3 regions of the Pantoea sp. S18 genome follow, and region 2 is predicted to be linked to each of the others. Evidence: predicted binding sites of a transcription regulator. Region 2 holds the regulator's gene; each other region holds the start of a gene.

Region 1 (3,277 bases), 700 kb from region 2:
GAACATCGCCTGACCGCTGTTTTGCGCGTAGTTCCAGTTGTAGCCCATTTGGTTCAGCAGATGGCTGAACAAACCGAGGCCCGGATTGAACAGGAACATCCACAGCACCGCCGCCACCACCGGCGCCACCGCGTACGGCAGCAGCAGCAAGGTTTGGTAGAGCTTGCGCAGGCGAATCACATAATCGACCAGCGCCGCCAGCAGCAGGGAGAAGGTCATGCCGCAAATCGTCACCAGCGCACTGAACTCAATGGTGGTCCAAAAGGAGGCCAGATAGTATTCGTCGCTGAACAGGCGTTTAAAGTTCGCCAGCCCAACGAAGGTGCTGGAGATGCCAAAAGGATCAATGCTTTGCAGCGAATACCACAAGGCTTCACCGGATGGCCACAAGAAGAAGATGGCTGTAATCACCAGTTGCGGCAACAGCAGCAAATAGGGCAGAAAACGGGAGCGAAATACCGGGCGCGATGAGGACATAGCAGGCTCAATCAAAGAAGAAAATCGGGGCGAACGCCAGGCGTCGGCCCCGAGATAACAGCGTTACTTCACTTGCTGCTCAAAACGGCGCAGCAGTTCGTTACCGCGTTTCACAGCGTTATCCAGCGCAGCTTGCGGCGCCTGTTTGCCGGTCCACACGCCTTCCAGCTCTTCGTCCACGATGGTACGAATCTGCGGCATGTTGCCCAGACGCATGCCTTTGGTGAACGGCAGCGGATCTTTGTTCAGCATCTGACGCGTGGCGATGTCCGCACCTGGGTTCTTGTCATAGAAGCCCTGTTGCTTGGTCAGCTCGTACGCGGCAGTGGTGATCGGCAGATAACCGGTTTTCTGGTGCCATTCAGCAGCGATTTCCGGCTGGGCGAGGAACTTCATGAACTCCGCCGCGCCTTTGTAGGTGTTGGCATCTTTGCCTTTCATCACCCACAGGCTCGCGCCGCCAATGATGGCGTTCTGCGGTGCGTTCGGTACGGTTTCATCGTACGGCATCATGCCAACGCCGAAGTTGAATTTGGCGTAGTGTTTGATGTCGGCCAGCGAACCGGAAGACGCGGTGGTGATGCCGCAATCGCCGTTATAGAACTTGGCGGTAGATTCATCTTTGCGACCGAAGTAGGTGAAATCACCCTTCTTGTTCATCGCTTCCAGCATTTCAATGTGGCGCACCTGCACCGGCTTGTTGAATTCCAGCACCGCGTCGGTACCGTCAAAGCCGTTGTTTTTGGTGGCGACCGGCAGCGCATGCCAGGCGCTGAAGTTTTCAATCTGAATCCAGCCCTGCCAGCCGCTGGCGTAACCACAGGTCAGGCCCGCTTTGCGCAGCGCTTCAGCATCTTTTGCCAGCTCCTGCCAGGTTTTCGGTGGCTGATCCGGGTTCAAACCGGCTTTCTTGAACGCGTCTTTGTTGTAGTACAGCACCGGCGTGGAGCTGTTGAACGGCTGAGAGATCAGCTGGCCTTTGCTGTCGCTGTAGTAACCGGCGACGGCTGGCACGAACTGCTTCGGATCCATCTGCACGCCAGCGTCTTTAAACACCTGGTTGACCGGGACGATAGCTTTTGACGCCATCATGGTCGCCGTACCGACTTCATACACCTGCAGCAGCGCAGGCGCTTTACCGGAGCGCACCGCCGCGATACCCGCCGCTAAGCTCTGCTCGTAGTTGCCTTTGTAAGTCGGAACGATTTTGTAATCGGGATGAGCCTGGTTAAAACGTTGTGCCAGAGAATCAACTTCTTTGCCTAACTCGCCTTCCATTGAGTGCCAGAAAGGGATCTCAGTTGCAGCCAGCGCATTACCGCTGAGCGCCAGACCGAGCACTACACTCATCAGGCGGGGACGAAGCGTAAAAGCGGACATAAGGTTTTTCCTGTGCTGTTAAGTACGCGCGAATTCGCGCATTTTTTAGTTCGCGACGTAACATGACACGGGGAAATGACGGATTAATAACAGGTTTATGACGGGGATGTGACAGATAGGTTTTGTTCGATTGGGGTTTAGGACGGGGCAATTGAGCTGCTAAGGTAAAGGTCGCCATAAATGGCGACCCTACGCGATTTTGTAGGGTCGGCATTCATGCCGACCGCCGGTTACGCGCCGAGGTACGCGCTTCTAACCGCTTCGTTGGAAAGCAACGCTTCGCCGCTATCCTCCAGCACTACATGACCGTTTTCGAGCACATAACCCCGATCCGCCAGCTTCAGCGCCTGGTTGGCGTTCTGCTCGACGAGGAAGATGGTCATGCCCTCTTTACGCAACTGCTCAATGGTGTCGAAGATCTGCTGAATGATAATCGGCGCCAAACCCAGCGACGGCTCATCCAGCAGCAGCAAGCGCGGCTGGCTCATCAACGCGCGACCAATCGCCAGCATCTGCTGCTCACCGCCGGACATGGTGCCCGCGCGCTGCGCTTTACGTTCTGCCAGGCGAGAAAACAGCTGATACACGCGATCGATACGCTCCAGATACTGCTGACGCGTGGCGAAGAAGCCGCCCATCGCCAGGTTCTCTTCCACCGTCATGCGCGAAAACACGCGACGGCCTTCCGGCACAATCGCAATCGCTTCACGCATGATTTTCGCGGTTTGCCAGTCAGTGATCTCTTTACCATCAAAGGTGATGTTACCGCTGGTGGCGCGCGGTTCGCCGCACAAGGTGCCGAGCAGCGTGGTTTTACCCGCGCCGTTGGCACCGATCAGCGTGACGATTTCACCCTGATTGATGTGCAGATTAATGTTGTGCAGCGCCTGAATCGGACCGTAATGAGCGCTGACATTCTGCAAAGTTAAAATCGGGTTTGCCATGTTACGCCTCACCTAAATAAGCACGGATCACATCCGGATTGTTACGCACCTGTTCCGGCGTGCCGTTAGCCAGCGGCGTTCCCTGATTCACCACGTAAATGCGGTCAGAAATACCCATCACCAGCTTCATATCGTGTTCAATCAGCAGCACGGAAACCTTGTGTTCACCGCGCAATTCGGCGATCAGCTCATCGAGTTCGTGCGTTTCTCGCGGGTTAAGGCCGGCCGCCGGTTCATCCAGCATCAGGATTTCCGGGCGCGTCACCATGCAGCGCGCAATCTCCAAACGACGCTGCTGACCATACGCGAGGTTGCCCGCCTGACGGTTCGCCAGATCCAGCAGACCAATGCGGTCCAGCCAGGTTGCTGCGCGATCCAGCGCTTCGCTCTCACCGCGACGGAAAGCCGGGGTTTTGAACAGGCCGGAGAACACGCCGCTTTTCAGGTGCTGATGCTGAGCCACCAAGAGGTTTTCA
Region 2 (3,277 bases):
CACACCTTAAACTGCGCGCCTTGTTTGGTACGCAGCCAGCTGATGTCGATGCGCGTGCCATCCGGCGTGTGATTCACCGCGTTATAGACCAGATTGGAAATGGCGCTACGCAACTGCTCATCATTGCCGAACACTTTCAGGTGCGGATCGGTATGGAAATGGATGGTGTGACGTCCCTGGCTCAGCGTTTCCGCTTCACGCTGCAACAGCAGCAGCATGCCCGGCACATCCACCGTCTCTTTCAGATCGATGGCTGGCGCCGCTTCGATACGCGACAAGGTCAGCAACTGCTTCACCAGGCTGTCCATGCGGCGCGTCTGCTCTTGCATAGTGTGCAATGCCTTGCTGCGCGTGCGCTCGTTCATCACCGCGTCGTCCATCATTTCCAGATAGCCCTGCAACACCGTTAGCGGCGTACGCAGTTCATGACTGACGTTGGCAAAGAAGTTGCGTCGCGCGCCTTCCAGCTGGTGCATCTGGGTGACATCACGCGCCACCATCAGCCACTGACCTTCGCTGTAAGGCATCACGCGGAATTCCATATGATGCTGATTATTAAGGATCTGCGTCAGCGGCGTATCGAACTTGCGCTGGCGGATATAGCGGGAGAATTCAGGATAACGCAGTAAATTGAGGATGTTCTGGCCATTATCTTCCGGCCAGCGCAAGCCAAGATGCTGCTGCGCCAAACCGTTACACCAGAAAATGGTGCCCTCTTCGGTGGTCAGCACCACCGCATCCGGCAGCGATTCGGCACCGCTGCGGAAACGTTTGATCAGATTGCCCAGCTCGCGGCGACGCCGCCGGTTGCGTAACTGCATCTGATACAGGCCATAAAACAGCGGTTCCCAGCTGCCGCGTCCGGTGGGCGGCGTCATTGAACGATCGACCCACAGCCAGTGCGACAGACGCATCAGATTTCTGAAGTGCCAGAACATCACGCCGGTCACCGCAATCAGCAGCAGCCACGGCAGATATCCGAACAACAGACCCAACACCAGCGCAGGTAAACAGACCAGCGCCAGCTCGGTCAACAATCTCTTCCAGGAGAGTCGTTCCAGCACGGTAAAAACTCCGTTTACGTTTAGTAGCGGGCAGAGAAACGATACCCTGTTCCGCGAACGGTTTGAACCATGCGATCGTGGCCGGTCAATTCCAGCGCTTTACGTAAACGGCGAATATGCACATCGACGGTGCGATCTTCGACATACACATTGGTGCCCCAAACGTGGTTCAGCAGCTGTTCGCGACTGTACACGCGTTCCGGGTGCGTCATAAAGAAGTGCAGCAGTTTGTACTCAGTCGGCCCCATCTCCAGCGGCGTGGTTTCCGACATCACGCGATGTGAGGAAGGATCAAGGCTCAGGCCCTGCATCTCGATCACCTCTTCCACCGCCATCGGTGAAATACGGCGCATCACCGCTTTGATACGCGCCATCAGCTCTTTGGGTGAGAATGGCTTGGTGATGTAATCATCCGCGCCCACTTCCAGACCGCGCACGCGATCCTCTTCTTCACCGCGCGCCGTCAGCATCATCACCGGGATGTCGCGCGTCATGGCTTCACGCTTCAAATGCTTAATAAACTGAATTCCGCTGCCGCCGGGCAACATCCAGTCCAGCAGAATCAAATCAGGCCAGGGTTCGATCAGCTTACCAATCGCGCTGTCATAATCTTCCGCCTCAATAGGCTGGTAATCATTCTGTTCCAGCACGAAACATAACATTTCACGGATGGGAGCTTCGTCTTCCACAACCAAAATGCGCTTAGCCATTGTAACTCCTGCTAGTGTGACAACGTGTCACTGGGATTTGCGGCGCCATTATGCGTCAGTTTTGTGACACTTTTATGAAAAAGCCGCCCTAAGATAGATAGATAAAAAACAGAAATGTGACAATAAAAATCTGCTTTTTTTCTTTGTGATCTTAAGTGGTTATAATTCGCCTTCGCTAAACAGAGCACGGAGCAAACATGCGCATCATTCACACCGCTGACTGGCATCTCGGTCAGTTCTTTTACAGCAAAAGTCGCGCGCGGGAACATCAGGCGTTTCTCGACTGGCTGCTGGATCAGATTGTGCAGCATCAGGTGGATGCGCTGATTATCGCGGGCGACCTGTTTGATACCGGTTCGCCGCCGAGCTACGCGCGTGAAATGTTTAACCGTTTTGTGGTGGCGCTGCAGCCAAGCGGCTGTCAATTGGTGGTGCTGGCGGGCAATCACGATTCGGTGGCGACGCTGAATGAATCGCGCGAGCTGCTGGCCTGCCTGAATACGCAGGTGATCACCAGTGCCACACCGCAGGGCGAGCAACAGGTGTTAACCCTGAAACAGCGCGATGGCGCGCCGGGTGCGCTGCTGTGCGCCATTCCTTATCTGCGTCCGCGCGATATTTTGCGCAGCCAGGCCGGCCAATCCGGCCGCGAGAAGCAGATCTCGCTGCTGGAGGCGATTGAGCAGCATTATCAGCACTGCTTTGCCGCCGCGCAGTCAATGAACAGTGCGCTGCCGATTATCGCCACCGGCCATCTCACCACCGTTGGCGTCACCAAAAGCGATTCGGTGCGCGACATCTATATCGGCACGCTGGATGCCTTCCCGGCGCAGGCGTTTCCACCAGCGGATTACATCGCACTCGGTCACATCCATCGCGCCCAGCGCATCGCCAACAGCGAGCACATTCGTTACAGCGGCTCGCCGATTCCGCTCAGTTTTGATGAGCTTGGCCGCGAGAAAAGCGTCTTCCTGCTGGAATTTGGCGACAAGCTCAAGGAAGTGACGCCGCTGACCATTCCGCACTTCCAGCCGATGCAGATGCTGAAAGGCTCGATGGCGGAAATTGAACATCAGCTGGCGCAGTTCAGTGAAATCGCCAGCGAACAGCCAACGTGGCTGGATATTGAGATCACCACGCAGGAATACCTCAGCGATCTGCAACGTCGCATTGAAGCACTGACCGAAAATCTGCCGGTCGAAGTGCTGCTGGTGCGCCGCAGCCGCGAACAGCGGCAGCGCAGCCTCGAGCGGCTGGAGAACGAAACCCTGAGCGAATTAAAAGTGGAAGAAGTGTTTGCCCGCCGACTGGCGCAGGAAGATCAGCTGGATGCCGAGCAGGCCGAGCAGTTAACGCAGCTGTTCCGCACCCAGCTTGCCGCGCTGGAGAATCCATCTGCATGAAAATATTGACGCTACGTTTTAAAAACCTCAATGCGCTGCGCGGCGAATGGTTTATCGATTTCCGCCGTGAACCTTTTGCCAGTAACGGATTGTTTGCCAT
Region 3 (3,277 bases), 820 kb from region 2:
GTCTGATTTTTTACCGTCGCGGTAAAAGTGAAGATGCGCCCGCGCCTTCGATTGAGCGCCGCATGAATAACAACATTTTCATGAAGAAATTGCGTGTCGCGTTTGAGCTGAAGACCACCGATATCCCGGATGTGCTGCTGAAAGCGAACTTTAAGATTTCACAGGCTGAGGTTGGCGCGATTTTCCGCAACCCGGATCATAAGAATTTCCGCGAATGCGGTGACCAGATTCTGCGTAATTTCCTGAAAGGTTTGACGATGATTCATCGTCCGGGGCCGGCTAAGAAGGGTTAATCGCTTTCAGATCGGAGCCTGGTCAGGAAGTGGCCGCTCCGATCGCGAAGAAATATCACATCCATGTGGATCGCCCTCGCCATCCATGGCTCGGACGCTTCGCTTTTCGCAGCGGCCACTTCCTTCCCTTCTGGCTTTATGCGTTGCTTTTCTTACCTAATACCCAGCGTTTATGTACATAAAGGGATGCGAAAATCACGGCGGCACCGGCGATAAAACTCGGCCAATGCGGTTTCTCCTGCCAGATCGCCAGATTCACCAGCAAGCCTGCAGGCACATGCATGTTGTTCATAATGCCCAAGGTGCCGGCATCCACCTGCGTTGCGCCGTAGTTCCACATGAAGTAGCCCAAACCTGAAGCCGCCACGCCCAGCCACACCAGAATGCCCCACTGCAGCGAGGTGGTTGGCAGTTTGTTCGGATTGCCCCACAAGCTCCACGCGATTACCGCGATGATCACTGCGCCCAGATAGAACCACGAAAACGCGGTGTGCTGCGGCATCGGGCGAGTTTCCTGCAGACGTTTGTAGCCCACCATGCCGATGGCGAAGCAGATGTTTGCCGCCTGCACCAGCAGCAAGCCGAACCAGAAATGATCGCTGACTTTGTCGTAACGAATAATCGCCGCACCGATTACCGCCAGCAGCGCGCTGAAGGCATAGCCAATACGTAGCGGACGTCGGCTGAGCAAATCGTAGATCAGCGTGACGTACAACGGCGTCATCACGGTGAACAGCAGGAATTCGGTCACGCTCAGATAGAGATAGGCTTCAAAGCTCAGCAGGTACATGATGCCAAGCTGCAGCATGCCCACCAGCATATACAGCAAGATGGTGGAAGCACGATATCCGCGCCAGCGCAGGAACGGCAGGAAGACGATGGCGGCGAGCGCCAGACGCATTAACACGGAGAACCAGGAATCCACCTGACCAGCCAGGTATTCCCCGATTAAACTGAAGGAAAAAGCCCACAGAATGGTGGTAACGATCAGTAACGGCACGGTAACGATCCCAAAATGAACAGTGGCGCTAGTGTAAACAAACTGTCGCGATTAGCGTGAACTATCTGGTTTACGATTGTACAAAATGACGACAATTAGTTTTCATCGATCGCCTATTCGCCTGGATAAAAATGCGCGAAATACAACATTTCCTGGTTTTTATCGCTCTTTACTGTCATAAAACTGTAACATATGTGTCACATGTCACAGTAACCGCGTGTGACCATCACTATCCTTTGCGCGAAATGGAAACTTCGCTTTTCCATTTTTACGTCTGTTGCTTTTGCCCCAACCTGCTGGGAACCCATAACTATATCGCGCCCTGGAGGGCCACACTCATGTTGAGTATCTTCAAACCTGCACCGCATCGCCCTCAAGTGGCCGATGATCGTGTCGATCCGCTTTATCGTCGCCTGCGCTGGCAAATTTTCCTGGGAATATTTTTTGGCTATGCCGCCTACTATTTGGTGCGTAAGAACTTTGCGCTGGCGATGCCTTATCTGGTGGAACAAGGTTTTTCGCGCGGCGATCTCGGCTTTGCGCTGTCGGGAATATCCATCGCTTACGGCTTCTCGAAATTCATTATGGGTTCGGTATCGGACCGCTCAAATCCGCGCGTGTTTTTGCCCGCCGGATTAATTCTCGCTGCGGCGGTGATGCTGGTGATGGGGTTCGTGCCGTGGGCCACCTCCAGCATCATGGTGATGTTTGTGCTGCTGTTCCTGTGCGGCTGGTTCCAGGGTATGGGCTGGCCGCCATGCGGGCGCACCATGGTGCACTGGTGGTCGCAAAAGGAGCGCGGCGGAATCGTATCGGTGTGGAACTGCGCGCATAACGTCGGTGGCGGTATTCCTCCACTGCTGTTCCTGCTTGGCATGGCGTGGTTTAACGACTGGAAAGCCGCGCTGTATATGCCGGCGTTTGGCGCCATCCTCATCGCGATTATCGCCTTCGCCTTGATGCGTGACACACCACAATCTTGCGGTTTACCGCCGATTGAAGCGTGGAAAAATGACTATCCGCCGGATTACAACGAGGAGCACGAGCAGGAACTGACGGCGAAGCAGATTTTCATGCAGTACATTCTGCCCAATAAGCTGCTGTGGTACATCGCACTGGCGAACGTGTTTGTTTACCTGCTGCGTTACGGCATTCTCGACTGGTCGCCGACCTACCTGAAAGAGGTGAAGCACTTCACGCTGGATAAATCATCGTGGGCCTACTTCTTCTATGAATATGCCGGTATTCCCGGCACGCTGCTGTGCGGCTGGATGTCCGACAAAGTGTTTCGCGGCAACCGTGGCGCAACCGGCGTGTTCTTTATGACGCTGGTGACCATCGCTACCGTGGTGTACTGGCTGAACCCGCCGGGCAATCCAGGCATCGACATGCTGTGCATGATTGTGATCGGCTTCCTGATTTACGGTCCGGTGATGTTGATTGGCTTGCATGCGCTGGAGCTGGCACCAAAAAAAGCGGCCGGAACGGCAGCGGGCTTTACCGGGCTGTTTGGCTATCTCGGTGGATCGGTAGCGGCCAGTGCAATTGTCGGTTACACAGTGGATTACTTCGGCTGGGATGGCGGATTCATTGTGATGATTGGCGGATCGGTGCTGGCGGTGATTCTGCTGCTGCTGACCATGGTCAGTGAACATAAGCACAAGAAACAGCTGGCATAATCAGAACGGGCCGGTGATAACCGGCCCGTTTTTTTAGGCGAGGAACAGCTTACGCAGCGTGTGCGGTACGGCGTCATCCGCATTACTACCAATCACTTCCAGCGTTGGCAAGGTATCTTTCAGGCGCTGCTGCGCATTACGCATGATGCAGCCTTTACCTGACATGCTGAGCATCTCCACATCATTCATGCCGTCGCCGAAGGCGATGCACTCTTTCAGCGAGTGGCCGAGCTGTTTCGCTACCGCTTCCAGCGCATGACCTTTGGAAACGCCGCCCGCCATTACTTCCAGGCAGGTTGGCAGCG

The links. Region 2 encodes PhoB, which activates phosphate uptake and scavenging genes when phosphate is short. Its sites were predicted from a motif close to CTGTCATAAAACTGNCNNAT; they were not measured.
Region 1: the regulator PhoB is predicted to act here: its motif matches at 1,942-1,961, upstream of ugpB (sn-glycerol-3-phosphate ABC transporter substrate-binding protein UgpB).
Region 3: the regulator PhoB is predicted to act here: its motif matches at 1,466-1,485, upstream of glpT (glycerol-3-phosphate transporter).

The regions. Positions count from the first base shown of each region.
Region 1 covers NZ_CP142688.1:325,922-329,198, reverse strand. The annotation lists gene ugpA (sn-glycerol-3-phosphate ABC transporter permease UgpA) at 1-477, opposite strand, end outside; gene ugpB (sn-glycerol-3-phosphate ABC transporter substrate-binding protein UgpB) at 541-1,857, opposite strand; gene livF (high-affinity branched-chain amino acid ABC transporter ATP-binding protein LivF) at 2,088-2,801, opposite strand; gene livG (high-affinity branched-chain amino acid ABC transporter ATP-binding protein LivG) at 2,803-3,277, opposite strand, start outside.
Region 2 covers NZ_CP142688.1:1,028,533-1,031,809, reverse strand. The annotation lists gene phoR (phosphate regulon sensor histidine kinase PhoR) at 1-1,064, opposite strand, end outside; gene phoB (phosphate response regulator transcription factor PhoB) at 1,085-1,774, opposite strand; gene sbcD (exonuclease subunit SbcD) at 1,972-3,177, shown strand; gene VIJ98_RS04535 (SbcC/MukB-like Walker B domain-containing protein) at 3,174-3,277, shown strand, end outside.
Region 3 covers NZ_CP142688.1:205,127-208,403, reverse strand. The annotation lists gene VIJ98_RS00930 (DUF1456 family protein) at 1-293, shown strand, start outside; gene VIJ98_RS00925 (carboxylate/amino acid/amine transporter) at 430-1,293, opposite strand; gene glpT (glycerol-3-phosphate transporter) at 1,632-2,972, shown strand; gene yigL (sugar/pyridoxal phosphate phosphatase YigL) at 3,006-3,277, opposite strand, start outside.